2 regions of the Acetobacterium sp. KB-1 genome follow, and region 2 is predicted to be linked to the other one. Evidence: riboswitches for the same ligand, from Rfam matches in the RefSeq annotation. Region 2 holds a riboswitch; the other holds the start of a gene.
What was found. A riboswitch is a leader RNA that binds a small molecule or an ion and turns the genes downstream of it on or off. The one in region 2 is predicted to bind cyclic di-GMP.
Positions count from the first base shown of each region.

Region 1 (5,894 bases), 790 kb from region 2:
TTTCGGTCGGTTTATTAAAATGTTACGGTATAAAGGGTCGCGGGCCTAAAATTGTGTTGTCAACTGGGGATCTTAGAACCAGGAGATATTTAGGCGTTTGATCAATTGATAGCGCATAGGTTATTTTTTCTACGTCGCTTGCCGGAACAGAAACCGTAACCGAGGTGTACTCCCCGCCGCTATCGCCTGCGCTGCTTGGTCCAATCTTCAAAATTTCAATGTTTTCGACGACATACTCAGAAACAATTGTTTTATCATTTTTTATCCAGATGGTAACAAGATCGACACGATCACCTTTTGTTAAATAACCACCCACACCCTTTTCTTCATCAACCAGGATCGTTATTCCCCGATAATTTGGTTCAATGGAATAAGACAGATTATTGTTTTCCTGGTTGGTATCGCTTAACCGAGTTGTCAGAATCTGTTCATTGGCTTCAATGTTTTCTTTGGTAATCCGGCCTAAAACATCTTCCAGATTGGCAATTGCCAATTGATGCACCATTTCAACGGGAATCTCTGCGGTTTTTAGCATTTCTTTTTCAATAACGGTGCCTTTGGGAATCGTCTTTATCGCTAAAACAACCGCTTGAGTTTCCTGGTTCTTTCCTTTTTCCAGCGAAGTAGCAAACTGAAAAACGGCAAATCCGGTAATCAATGATACAATCAAGGCGATTATGATGAGTTTTTTCATAAATTTCTCCATTCGACTGATTAATGGTTTATATTAATATATACCCATAATTTAATTAATAATTATTCTGACAGGATCAAATTATATAATCCAAAATCTCCTTCTGTGCCTTCCCCGACATTGCTTCCCGAAGAGGCGCCATTTGATACCATATTTAAGAATGATCCAGTAATATAACCATCATTCGTCTGGTTTTCCAGAAGAAATGCGGCAAAGCCCTCCACCACCACTGTTTTTTTATCGACGCCAAAGGAATAAACGGGAACCTTGACAATTCTCGGACAAGACGCCTCAAAGTTCTCTGTGGTACAGCCATCACCGCCACTGAGAGCTCCAAAATGGGTACAGGATGCATACCGTTCCTCAAAGCCCTGATAGGTGGGACCCACCATATTTCCACTTTCTTCCAACAGCACGTCACCTACGCTGATTTCGCCAGCATAACCCTGGGTAATCCAGATTCGATAGTCGCTGGCTCCGCCCCCTTGTCCATCAAGATCCAGGGCACCAAAGAATGAGGTTGAGCCGCTTTGGATGCCATATTTTAAGGTAACATGAGTCAGGTTGTTGCTGGCAATTCGGGCATCCATTTCTTCTTTGGTCAAACCAATGGGGGCAACCCCACTGGTTCGGATGACCGGAGAAAGTTTTGCGACAGCACTTCTTGAAAGATCAAGATAGTCAATCCCAAATATTTTGGCAAAATACATGGGGACAGTGTTATCAACGGTTACCCGTATTTCCGTGTATTGGCCATTGCTGATTTTACCTAAAACAATATCGTCTTGCGTTAAATCTTCAAATCCATTCAGGCTGGTATAATCAACGGCACTATTTTTTATCTGATTGACCTTTACCGTATTGCCGGTTTCAATGGGTAGCAACCGTCCCGCTGAATACACCGCCGCATCGGCCGCTTTTTGCTGTTCCCCGGTGCTTAAATAGGCCAATCCCAGATCGATCACCAATGCCAATATTCCAAATATAAAAACCATCGATACGGCTACAATAATCAATGCGTCGCCATGTTCTTCATTTTCTATCCTTTTAAAAGGTCGGTATTTATTGAAAACTTCGATTAATTTTTTCATTTACTCTACCTTCATGGTACAGGATGAAGAAAGATTCATGGTTTCACCCTGGACGAAAACACCGACAATTGGTGTTAGAATAGCAATATCATCGCTAATCTCAATTACCACATCTCCAAGACGAGGGTTTGAGACATTCGTAAAAGTAATGTCGATATCAACTGTACTGGCAATGTTCTCCGGAGCAATCGTCCGGATATGCTCTTCAATTGCTGTTTTACTGGTTGAATTAACGATCGCATAGCGTGCACCCTCTCGGGAGGCATAATCAATACTATTCTGGTTCATAAACAACCAACCAAAATCGATGATTCCACACAAAATCATAATCAAAATTGGCAAGGTTAATGCAAGCTCAACAATGGCCTGTCCGTCTTCTTTTTTTATTTTTTTGATTATGTTTGCAAACATTTTCCCTCCCCGATCATTTATAAAAATGATCTTATTATTAAGTCCTTTTGAACCCAACCTATGTCAATTGTTGAATTCATTAAAAAAGGCATATTGATTACGTCTGACAGAAATCTCTACTCTGACGTTGCCAATATGCCACTAGTTTCTTCACCGCAAACGCAATAACTACCAATAGATTTTATAATGCTAATTGGGTTCCAATATCCGTAAAGAATTGGCCAATTTGTGGTCCTAATAACCAGATAGCAGCAATGGCTGCCAAGGCGATCCCGGCAATGATTAATCCATATTCAACCAAACCCTGTCCATCTTCTTCCCTCATCATGTTTGTAAACAAATTTTTCATTTTAGTTCTCCTTTTAATTTTTTTGTGTTCGTTTTGTCAGTTGTGTGCACTATTGCTTTTTCTAAAGTGCCAACTGAGTTCCAATATCCGTAAAGAATTGACCAATCTGTGGTCCTAACAACCAAATTGCGGCAATTGCGGCTAATGCGATCCCGGCAATGATTAATCCATATTCAACCAAACCCTGTCCATCTTCTTCTTTCATCATTCGTACAAATACGCTTTTCATTTTATTTTCTCCTTTTAATATATTATTTATTAGTCTAACTAATAAGTTCTGTCATGCTGCTAATTGAGTGCCGATGTCAGTAAACATTTGGCCGATTTGTGGTCCTAATAACCAGATGGCAGCAATAGCAGCTAGTGCGATCCCCGTTATGATTAGTCCATATTCAACCAGCCCCTGTCCGTCCTCTGTTCTAATTATCCTTGACAATGCATTTTTCATTTCTTTTTTCTCCCTTAATAATTGTTGATTAAATTTCGTAATCGTTAACATTTATTTTCAATCCTTAAAATAACATTCCAAATTCAAATAGATGATCGTTTGCATTTATAAGATTTATAACTAAAACTGAGACAAAACCGGATGCCATAAACGGTCCCAAGGCAACCTTTGATTTTAAATTACCTTTTCTTCTGATAATCAGATAAATTGTGTAGATCATCAAAAAGAATGTCATAATCATAATTGCCGATATAATGCCATATACCCCTAAACAAAAACCAACTGCCGCTGCATATTTTACGTCTCCCCAACCAGCACCCTTTCCGATCATTGCTGGTAAGAAGAAAATAATAAAACCAATCACTAAACCAAAAATATTCATCCCGATACTTGTAATGGGTTACCTTGTTATGACAAAGGCTCCACCGACGAAGATGGTCATTAATACCAGTTCGTTGGGGATTTTTTTTATGCTGATGTCTACTACCGAAAGAATGATACAGATTGAAAAGAGCATCATATATTCCAGTGTTTTTGCTTCAAGTCCATTCAGTTTTACAAAGACTAACCAAACAAATGCATTCATTATCGCCCAAAAGATTGTTTTTGAAACACTGCCTGAAAATTGAGGGTGCTTCAGAATATTAACTCTTTGCTTGATCAAGTATACAGAAGATTTTTCCATCAAAGCGCCAACGACAGCTCCGGTTAATAAAACCAGTACAGTTATTGCAAATTGGTTCATCAGCTCACCTCCAGTAATTTTTGGTAATAAAAAAGCAACGATTTACGCGTTGCACTAAAGGCGAATTAAATACACCTAAAATCTGCAACTGGCTGTCATATAAAAAATTATTTAGACCCTATAGCTTTGCGTCCTCACCTTTCGGTAAGTTTGCCGAATATTAAATTGTCCAACAGGAGAAAACTAGAATAAAAAAACAACGCTCTGACACGTTGCACTAAATACACCATATAATGATGTTATCTTGCAACTGGCTGTCATATAAAAAATTACTTAGACCCTAAAGCTTTGCGTCCTTACCTTTCGATAAGTTTGCTAAATATTCTATTGAGATCATGATAGTTCATTGTATTTGATATGTCAAGAGAATTATTTGCTATATTTTAAATACCGAGCATATTAAAGAGTAATATTTTGCACATTATTTTTTATTTGTCATACTAAACATAAAGATACGAATTCATTATGTTCGTCGATGTTTCTCAACATTCATTCGATTATCCTTAAATTATGTTGCATCTAATTGTTATATAGTTATCAATATTATCTTTTATTATGATAATCTAATATTATTGCCATTCTTTAGAAATGTTAATTTTTAATGCTGCAAATACTTAAGCCATCGAAAAAAAAAACACGCTAACCTCAGAGATGATTTTATAGTTATAATTTTTACATAAATACATTTGTTCGCCTTGTTGTATTCCCTCTAAAAAATACTTAATAAATAATTAAGTATTTGACACAGAAAGCAGACTGTGTTACATTTTGATTATGTTAGCAACATCTAACATATATTTAAACTGGAGGTTATCTTATGAGCATTGTTATCATTGGCGGAAATGATCGTATGATTTATCAATATAAAGACCTATGTAAAGAGTATAACTGCCGTGCCAAGGTATTCACTCAAATGCAGGGTGCCCTGAAAAAGAAAATCGGAGTTCCTGATCTAATCGTATTATTTACTGGAACCGTCTCTCATAAAATGGTTAACTGTGCGACCTTTGAAGCGAAAAGACTTAACTTGCCGCTCGCTCGATCGCATACAAGTAGCTTATCTGCATTACGTAGCATTTTAGATGAGCACTGTTCTGTGTGCGAAAAACGGGACAAGTGCCATTTAAAAACGATATCCCGCGGAGTGTAACAATGAGTACTTTTGAGGAAGAAATTATCCGACACTGCTCTCCAACTCTAGCTGGAATCAAAACTGGGAATTTATTTAGCTATTCTTTCGATGATCACGATCAGTTGATTAATCAAATCACCAATTGGAACAATACTTTGAATGCTCGTGGAGTTTATTTTGAACGATTAAAAACCAATCGAAATCGTGTTCTTCTGTACGTCTACCGTAAAAATAGACTTAACCGTGACCTCTCATGTCCCAAAGTCGAACGTTTTTTAAACAAAATTGGCTATCCAACAGGGGATCTTGAATCGTGTTTGGCATTTTTATCAGAACGCATTCACGACTCAGCAGATTTCCCCCATGAAATTGGCTTGTTCTTGAGCTATCCTTTTGAAGATGTAGAAGGCTTTATCCAAAACGAAGGAAAAAACTGTAAACATTGCGGTTACTGGAAAGTCTATTGTAATGCGAACGAAAAAATTAAACTTTTCAGCAAATATAAAAAATGCGCGACAAAATATTATCAATGCCTTCTCAAGGGATCTTCGATCATACGTTTAACAGTAGCCGCGTAAGAATTTCTTAGACATTTTGACTTATTTTAGGCAATAGGTTTAAGTGATTTTTCTTCTTTATTGATTACGACAGCTTCTTTGGGACTTAAGCATTTCTGAATACAATATTTCTTAATTAATTCATAATCAAAAATATAGTAATAGAGCGTATCTTCAATCAGCTCCCACAATGATTATTTAATTCCGAATAATCTCAATTTTATAACCATCCGGATCAGTTATAAAATAATAACGGGGTTTCCCATCGCCACTCAGTCCTTTTAGCGGTGTTGGCTTATAGCCCTTTGCTTCGTGAGTTGCAAAAGACGCCTCAAGATCATCAACGAGCACCGCTAAATGACCATAGGCCGTCCCCAAATCATAAGGGAGTGCTTGCCCATAGTTAAAGGTCAGTTCCAACTGATGGCTGTTAGAACGGCCATCCCCTAAAAACACCAAGGTGAATT
Region 1 is NZ_CP030040.1:648,864-654,757, forward strand. It holds gene cpaB (Flp pilus assembly protein CpaB) at 23-694, opposite strand; gene DOZ58_RS03060 (Tad domain-containing protein) at 757-1,785, opposite strand; gene DOZ58_RS03065 (TadE/TadG family type IV pilus assembly protein) at 1,786-2,196, opposite strand; gene DOZ58_RS03070 (Flp family type IVb pilin) at 2,378-2,545, opposite strand; gene DOZ58_RS03075 (Flp family type IVb pilin) at 2,607-2,774, opposite strand; gene DOZ58_RS03080 (Flp family type IVb pilin) at 2,826-3,044, opposite strand; gene DOZ58_RS03085 (hypothetical protein) at 3,058-3,375, opposite strand; gene DOZ58_RS03090 (hypothetical protein) at 3,394-3,738, opposite strand; cyclic di-GMP riboswitch class I at 3,819-3,903, opposite strand; cyclic di-GMP riboswitch class I at 3,981-4,065, opposite strand; gene DOZ58_RS03095 (DUF2325 domain-containing protein) at 4,556-4,888, shown strand; gene DOZ58_RS03100 (DUF3793 family protein) at 4,891-5,448, shown strand; gene DOZ58_RS03105 (VOC family protein) at 5,626-5,894, opposite strand, start outside.
Region 1: another riboswitch for cyclic di-GMP. It lies ahead of DOZ58_RS03090 (hypothetical protein); the one in region 2 lies ahead of DOZ58_RS06625 (bifunctional diguanylate cyclase/phosphodiesterase).

Region 2 (5,894 bases):
CGATGGTTTTAAAGACAATTCTTCCGGTTTTAACATCATCCGCCAGTAGAAATTCTAAAACCCGTTGGGCTTCTGATGTGATAAATGGACCAATCCCATCGCCACCAACAATACCAATAATAATTCTATCTTTTGCTGTGAAATCGGTAAAATCCTTTTGAATCTTCATTTTTTCAATCCGTGTCAATTGTTCTTTGATCACCTCTCCAAAATGGGCCTTTGCTCGTTCAATCTGTTCTTCGATCATAGTTCCTCCGTCAAATTTATTGATTTGTGTCATAGAAATGCTTAAGGCAAGCTGCCGATTAAGCTCTGGACATCATACTTTTAAGCCGTTTGATGGGCTGGGTATTTTTAAAAACCAGTTCATTGGTGGCCACAAATTTATCCACCGCGGTAACAACCCAGCTGCCCAGGTTTGTCGGGGGAATAAGTGTCAGGGGAAACATATGTTTCACGATCATATCTGCCTGGCGCTGATCGATATCAAAATATTTTTCGGCATTTTCAAGTGCTACTTTAGGATGGGAGAAGCCATGCATTTCCTTAATCCGACTGAGCCCTTTGCCTGTTTTAACCTTACCCTGCCATGCTTCCAGAAAAAAATCATGGAGTGTTGCCCCTCTCGCAACGGATGCGTAATCCATCCTTAAAAATCTGGCTACGCGATAGGAATAATACCCCACTGCAACAGCGTGTTCATATAAACCATTGCCATGATGATCAATTTCCCTTAATTTTTGGAATTCACTGTGTGTTAATATATCGCCAACAATGGTTTCAAACTCATCATAATACTTTTTTGTTTCCATTGAGACCTTTCTTTTACTGTTATTTATTCAGAAAAACTGAATAGAAGCTTTAAATATTATAGCATAGTATCTTTATTTTAAGTTAAAATTATCGGTGAAGTTCTTAAAAAAAACAAAAAAAGGTACGGTTATTATTGAAATCATGATAAACTAAATAAAAAAGAACAGGAAGGAAAGACCATGAAAATTAAAAAGCTACTCATCGGAACAGGTGTTGTTTTTGCAACTGGGATCGCCCTTTATCATGCTTGCGTGATCAAAAAAGGCAAGGAATTTGAAGCGAGCCTTGACAACAGTGCTGACTCCTTGGATGAAACCGTTCTGTACGGCGGAAAAATGAAAGATTATCGGGATCAGACCATGCAGGATACAAAAATCGGAGCTTTCTTTGGCGGCATGCAGCTTGACTTTTCAGATGTCGTTACTAAAAAAGACCATTATCGCATGGATATCAGTATCATCAGCGGCGGTCTGAACATCATCGTTCCCGATAATTTTAAATTAAAAATTGTTGATACCTGTAAATTTGGCGGCATTGCCGACAATACGGTTTGTGTGGACCCCGATCATTCGGTAGCTCTTTCCGTTTTTGCCGATATCACCTGTGGTGGTCTTAATTTCGAAAATGCATCCGAGTAAGAACATTTTTTTGTAAAACACTTTCTTAACATCAATAAAACGCCAACACCTCAAAAAACTGAAATCAGCCTAAGCCGATTTCAGTTTTTTATTGACAAAATCTTCAAATTCAATGACATTCATGGGTTTGGCATAAAAGAAACCCTGAGCAATATCGCAACCTTTTTCTTTTAAGAAATCGACCTGTTCCTGAGTCTCAACCCCTTCGGCAACCGTGATCAGATCTAAATCCTTAGCCATATTCAACATACTGGTAATAATCTTTTTTCCCCGCGCATTATCTTCGGTAAAAAAAGCTTTATCGAGCTTTAAAATATCTGCCGGCAGATTTTTAAGGGTATTGAGCGATGAATAGGCTCGTCCAAAGTCATCAATCGAAATATGAAACCCGGAAGCCTTTAAATGGTTCATAATCGCAACCATCTGATTTTCATTGTCAAAAACAGTTCCTTCCGTTAATTCAATTTCAATCATCTTCGGATCGATGTGATAGCGATTGGCAATGGCCAGCAATTCCTCCGGCAATAACGTATTTTCCAGGTGGAGCCGGGAAAAATTAACCGAAATAATCATATTTGTCAGTTGATCCATTTCCTTTTTCCATTTTTGCAGCAGTTTACACACTTCTTCAAACATATAGGTATCGATTTTTTTCACAAACCCATTTTTCTCGAACAGGGGAATAAAATCATTGGGCGGCAAGATGCCCCGTTTAGGATCATTCCACCGCACCAACGCCTCTGCGCCGATTATGTGCTCATCTGAAAACAAATACTTAGGCTGAAGATATACTTCAAACTCACGATTACGCAAGGCCATTTCCATTCTATTTTCAATCGCGTTCTCAATCATCATGCTGTGACGCATCCCGTCATCATAAAAGGCGTAACTCACCTGGGAGTTATCCTTTATCGAACGTTTGGCCATATTGGCCCGATCGCTAAGGGTATGGATATCCCTGTCTTCCTCAATGAGATAAATGCCCATCGAAATACCAATGATAAACTTGGGAGAATAGCCACTAATCTCGTGAATCAGTTTTTCGACCCGCTGAGAAAACTGCCCGTAACCTTTATATTTCATTAAAACACTAAAATTGTCGGTTGCGATTCTCGAAAACAACTCATTTGTTTCAAGGTGTTCTTCTAAAATCCGGGCAATTGCCGTCAGAACCTCATTACCTGTCTGATCGCCGTATAAATCATTGATCGCCTTGAACTTATCGACATCAAAAATGATCATGGCATAGGGTTGGGTCTGGTCTTTTTTAACGAGCGTTTCGACGTCGCGTTTAAACTTGATCCAATTGGGACAGCCCGTCAAAAAGTCAACATCCTGCATCCGCTTTAATTTTAAGATTTCTTTCTTAAGCTTGAAAACAAAATAATTGCTGGTCAGGCTGATAAAAAAAATGCCTATAAACGAAAAACTATAAAACAGAATACCAAAAATCGCCTGATCAGAAAGCTGAAAAAAAGAAACTGAGTGAACTATAAAAACCATCATGACCAAAAAAAACAACGCAAAGCTGAGGATTAATAACTTTTTTTCGTTATAAGTCTTCACCGCTACCTCCTAAATTGTCAAATCTAATTGAGTAACTGGCTAACTTATAAAAGTCCCTTTAGCTTTGCGTCACTATTTCACAACAGTTTTGCCCTTTAATTCCGTATTTTTTCTATTCCAACTGCAAATTTCATAAATTATGCTTCTTAATCTGCAGAGGTTATAGATATTTTGTATTAGATTTTTCGATATTGTATCATAATTGTAACATTATGTCTTGCGTTCCTTGTTAAACTTTTTTTACTTTATTTTCACTCTGCCGCATTTAAACAAAATAACTTGACCGCCTTAAAAACGTTTTTCCAGTTCTTTTGTCAACTCTTCATATCCCGGTTTATGGAGTAGCGCAAACATATTTTTCTTATACGCTTCTACCCCTGGTTGATCAAAGGGATTTACCCCTAACAGATAGCCGTTTAAACCACAGGCCTTCTTGAAAAAGTAAATCAGCTTGCCAATGTGAAAAGCATCCAGTTTTTTTAGATGAATAACCCCATTCGGGACGCCGCCATCTACATGTGCCAATAATGTCCCCATAAAGGCTTTTTCATTCACCGCATCGATTTCCCAACCGGTCAGGTAATTGAGTCCTTCGAGGTTTTTTTCATCGTTAAAAACTTTGATATCCGATTGATCATCGTCAATGACAATCACCGTCTCAAAATGATTCTTCGGGCCATCCTGGATCATTTGGCCCAGCGAGTGAAGGTCTGTGGAAAAATGAACCGAGGCCGGGAAGAGACCCTTGCCATCTTTTCCGTCACTTTCACCAAATAATTGTTTCCACCACTCAGCCAGATACTCCAGCGAGGGATCGTAATCGACTAAAATTTCAATATTTTTACCCCGATTATAAAGAACATTCCGATACAACGCATATTGAAAACAGGGGTTTTTTTCAAACTCTGGTTTATTATAATCCTCATAACCGGATCTTCCCCCCTCCATCAACGCATCAATATCAATTCCAGCCGCAGCGATGGGAAGCAAACCGACCGCGGTATAAACCGAGTAACGCCCGCCCACATCATCGGGAATTACAAAGGTCTCATAGCCTTCTTCGTCGGCCATAAACTTTAGTGCCCCTTTAGCCTGATCCGTTGTGACAAAAATGCGTTCCTTCGCTTCATCTTTGCCATATTTTTCTTCCAGAAATTTCTTAAAAAAGCGGAACGCCATCGCGGGTTCCGTGGTTGTACCGGATTTTGAAATCACATTGACACAGACTTCCTGATCCTTTAGTAACGCCAACAGATTTTCTAAATATTTTCCGCTGATATTCTGTCCGGCAAAATAAATTTTAGGTGCCTTTCGCATGCCTCGTGGTTCTTCATTATAAAAAGGACTGGTCAATGCCGATATCACTGCCTTGGAACCCAGGTAAGATCCCCCGATACCAATAACAACCAAGGCATCACAGCGCTCCTTAATTTTTTTTGCCGCCGCTTTGATGCGGGCAAATTCGTCATGATCATATTTTACCGGATAGTCAACCCAACCAAGGAATTCATTACCGACCCCGGTTTTATTCATTAATTGATCATTGACCGTCGTTAACTGGTCAAACCGACTTTCAAATTCACTGGCGTCTATATTTGCATAAGAGAAATCGAACTGAATACTCATTTCTTTACCTTCTTTCTAATACGATTGAGATGTATTTTCATTTTACTACATTACGGAATAGCGTGTCAAATGATGTCTCTCCGTCATTCTGAAAGAATGTTGAAATTTGGCGAATCTTCTGTCATCACCTTCATAAGAGGTGACTTTTTTTATTTGATATGTTAAAATAAGCAAAATCAAGAAAAGAAGAGGTGTAAAATGGAAACGCGACTATTGGGAAGAACCGGATTAGAAGTGTCCCTTATTGGGTTTGGTGGTATTCCAATTCAACGCTGTAACCAATGGGAAGTCGATGAGATCATTGAAAACCTGATTGAAGAAGGCGTCAATTTCATTGACACAGCCAGAGCTTACACAAATAGTGAAAAAATGATTGGGGAAGCCCTTAAACAATGGGGTCGGGAACATTTTTTTCTGGCCACCAAAACGCCGCAGCTTCGCTACGATGATGTCATCGCCGATGTAAAAGCCAGTCTTTGCGATCTCCAAACCGATTCCATCGATCTCTACCAGTTTCATAATGCCAAAACCATGGCCGCCTATGAAACCATCATGGGGCCGGGGGGCGGTTATGACGCATTGGCCGACTGTAAAAAACAGGGATTGATTAAACATATCGGGATCACCTCTCACAGTTATGAGGTGTTAGAACGGGCACTGGAAGATGATCGTTTTGAAACCATTCAGTTTCCCTATAATATCGTTGAAAACCGTGGCGCCCCTCTTTTTGAAAAAGCAAAGCTTAGCAATGTGGGGGTCATCATTATGAAACCGCTCGCTGGCGGCGCCTTTATGAATGCCGATTATGCCCTCCGATGGGTGGCTGAGAATCCTAATATTTCGGTTTTGATCCCCGGTATGGATTCGGTCAAACAGGTTTTGGACAACGCCAAAATTGGCAATGATTTTGTTCCTTTGTCTGAGACCGAACGTCAAACCCTTGAAGCCGACGCTAAAGCCCTGGGCAAAACCTTTTGCCGCCGCTGCGGTTATTGCGCCCCCTGTCCCCAAGGTATCGATATTCCGATGCAGTTTATTGTAGAGGGCTATTACCGCCGTTATGATCTGGAAGAATGGGCTCTCGACCGCTACCGCAGCTTTGCAGCTAATGCCTCGGATTGCGTTTCCTGCGGCGAATGCGAGCCCCGCTGTCCCTACAATCTCCCAATCCGGGAAATGCTGACAAAAACCAGAGAACTGTTTGACCCGCTGGTTTAGATGATGTTATCATTTGCCTTTTAAAAGATGTTC
Region 2 is NZ_CP030040.1:1,437,121-1,443,014, forward strand. It holds gene DOZ58_RS06610 (isocitrate/isopropylmalate family dehydrogenase) at 1-247, opposite strand, end outside; gene DOZ58_RS06615 (phosphohydrolase) at 306-812, opposite strand; gene DOZ58_RS06620 (LiaF domain-containing protein) at 993-1,451, shown strand; gene DOZ58_RS06625 (bifunctional diguanylate cyclase/phosphodiesterase) at 1,521-3,017, opposite strand; cyclic di-GMP riboswitch class I at 3,045-3,120, opposite strand; gene DOZ58_RS06630 (glucose-6-phosphate isomerase) at 3,306-4,643, opposite strand; gene DOZ58_RS06635 (aldo/keto reductase) at 4,842-5,861, shown strand.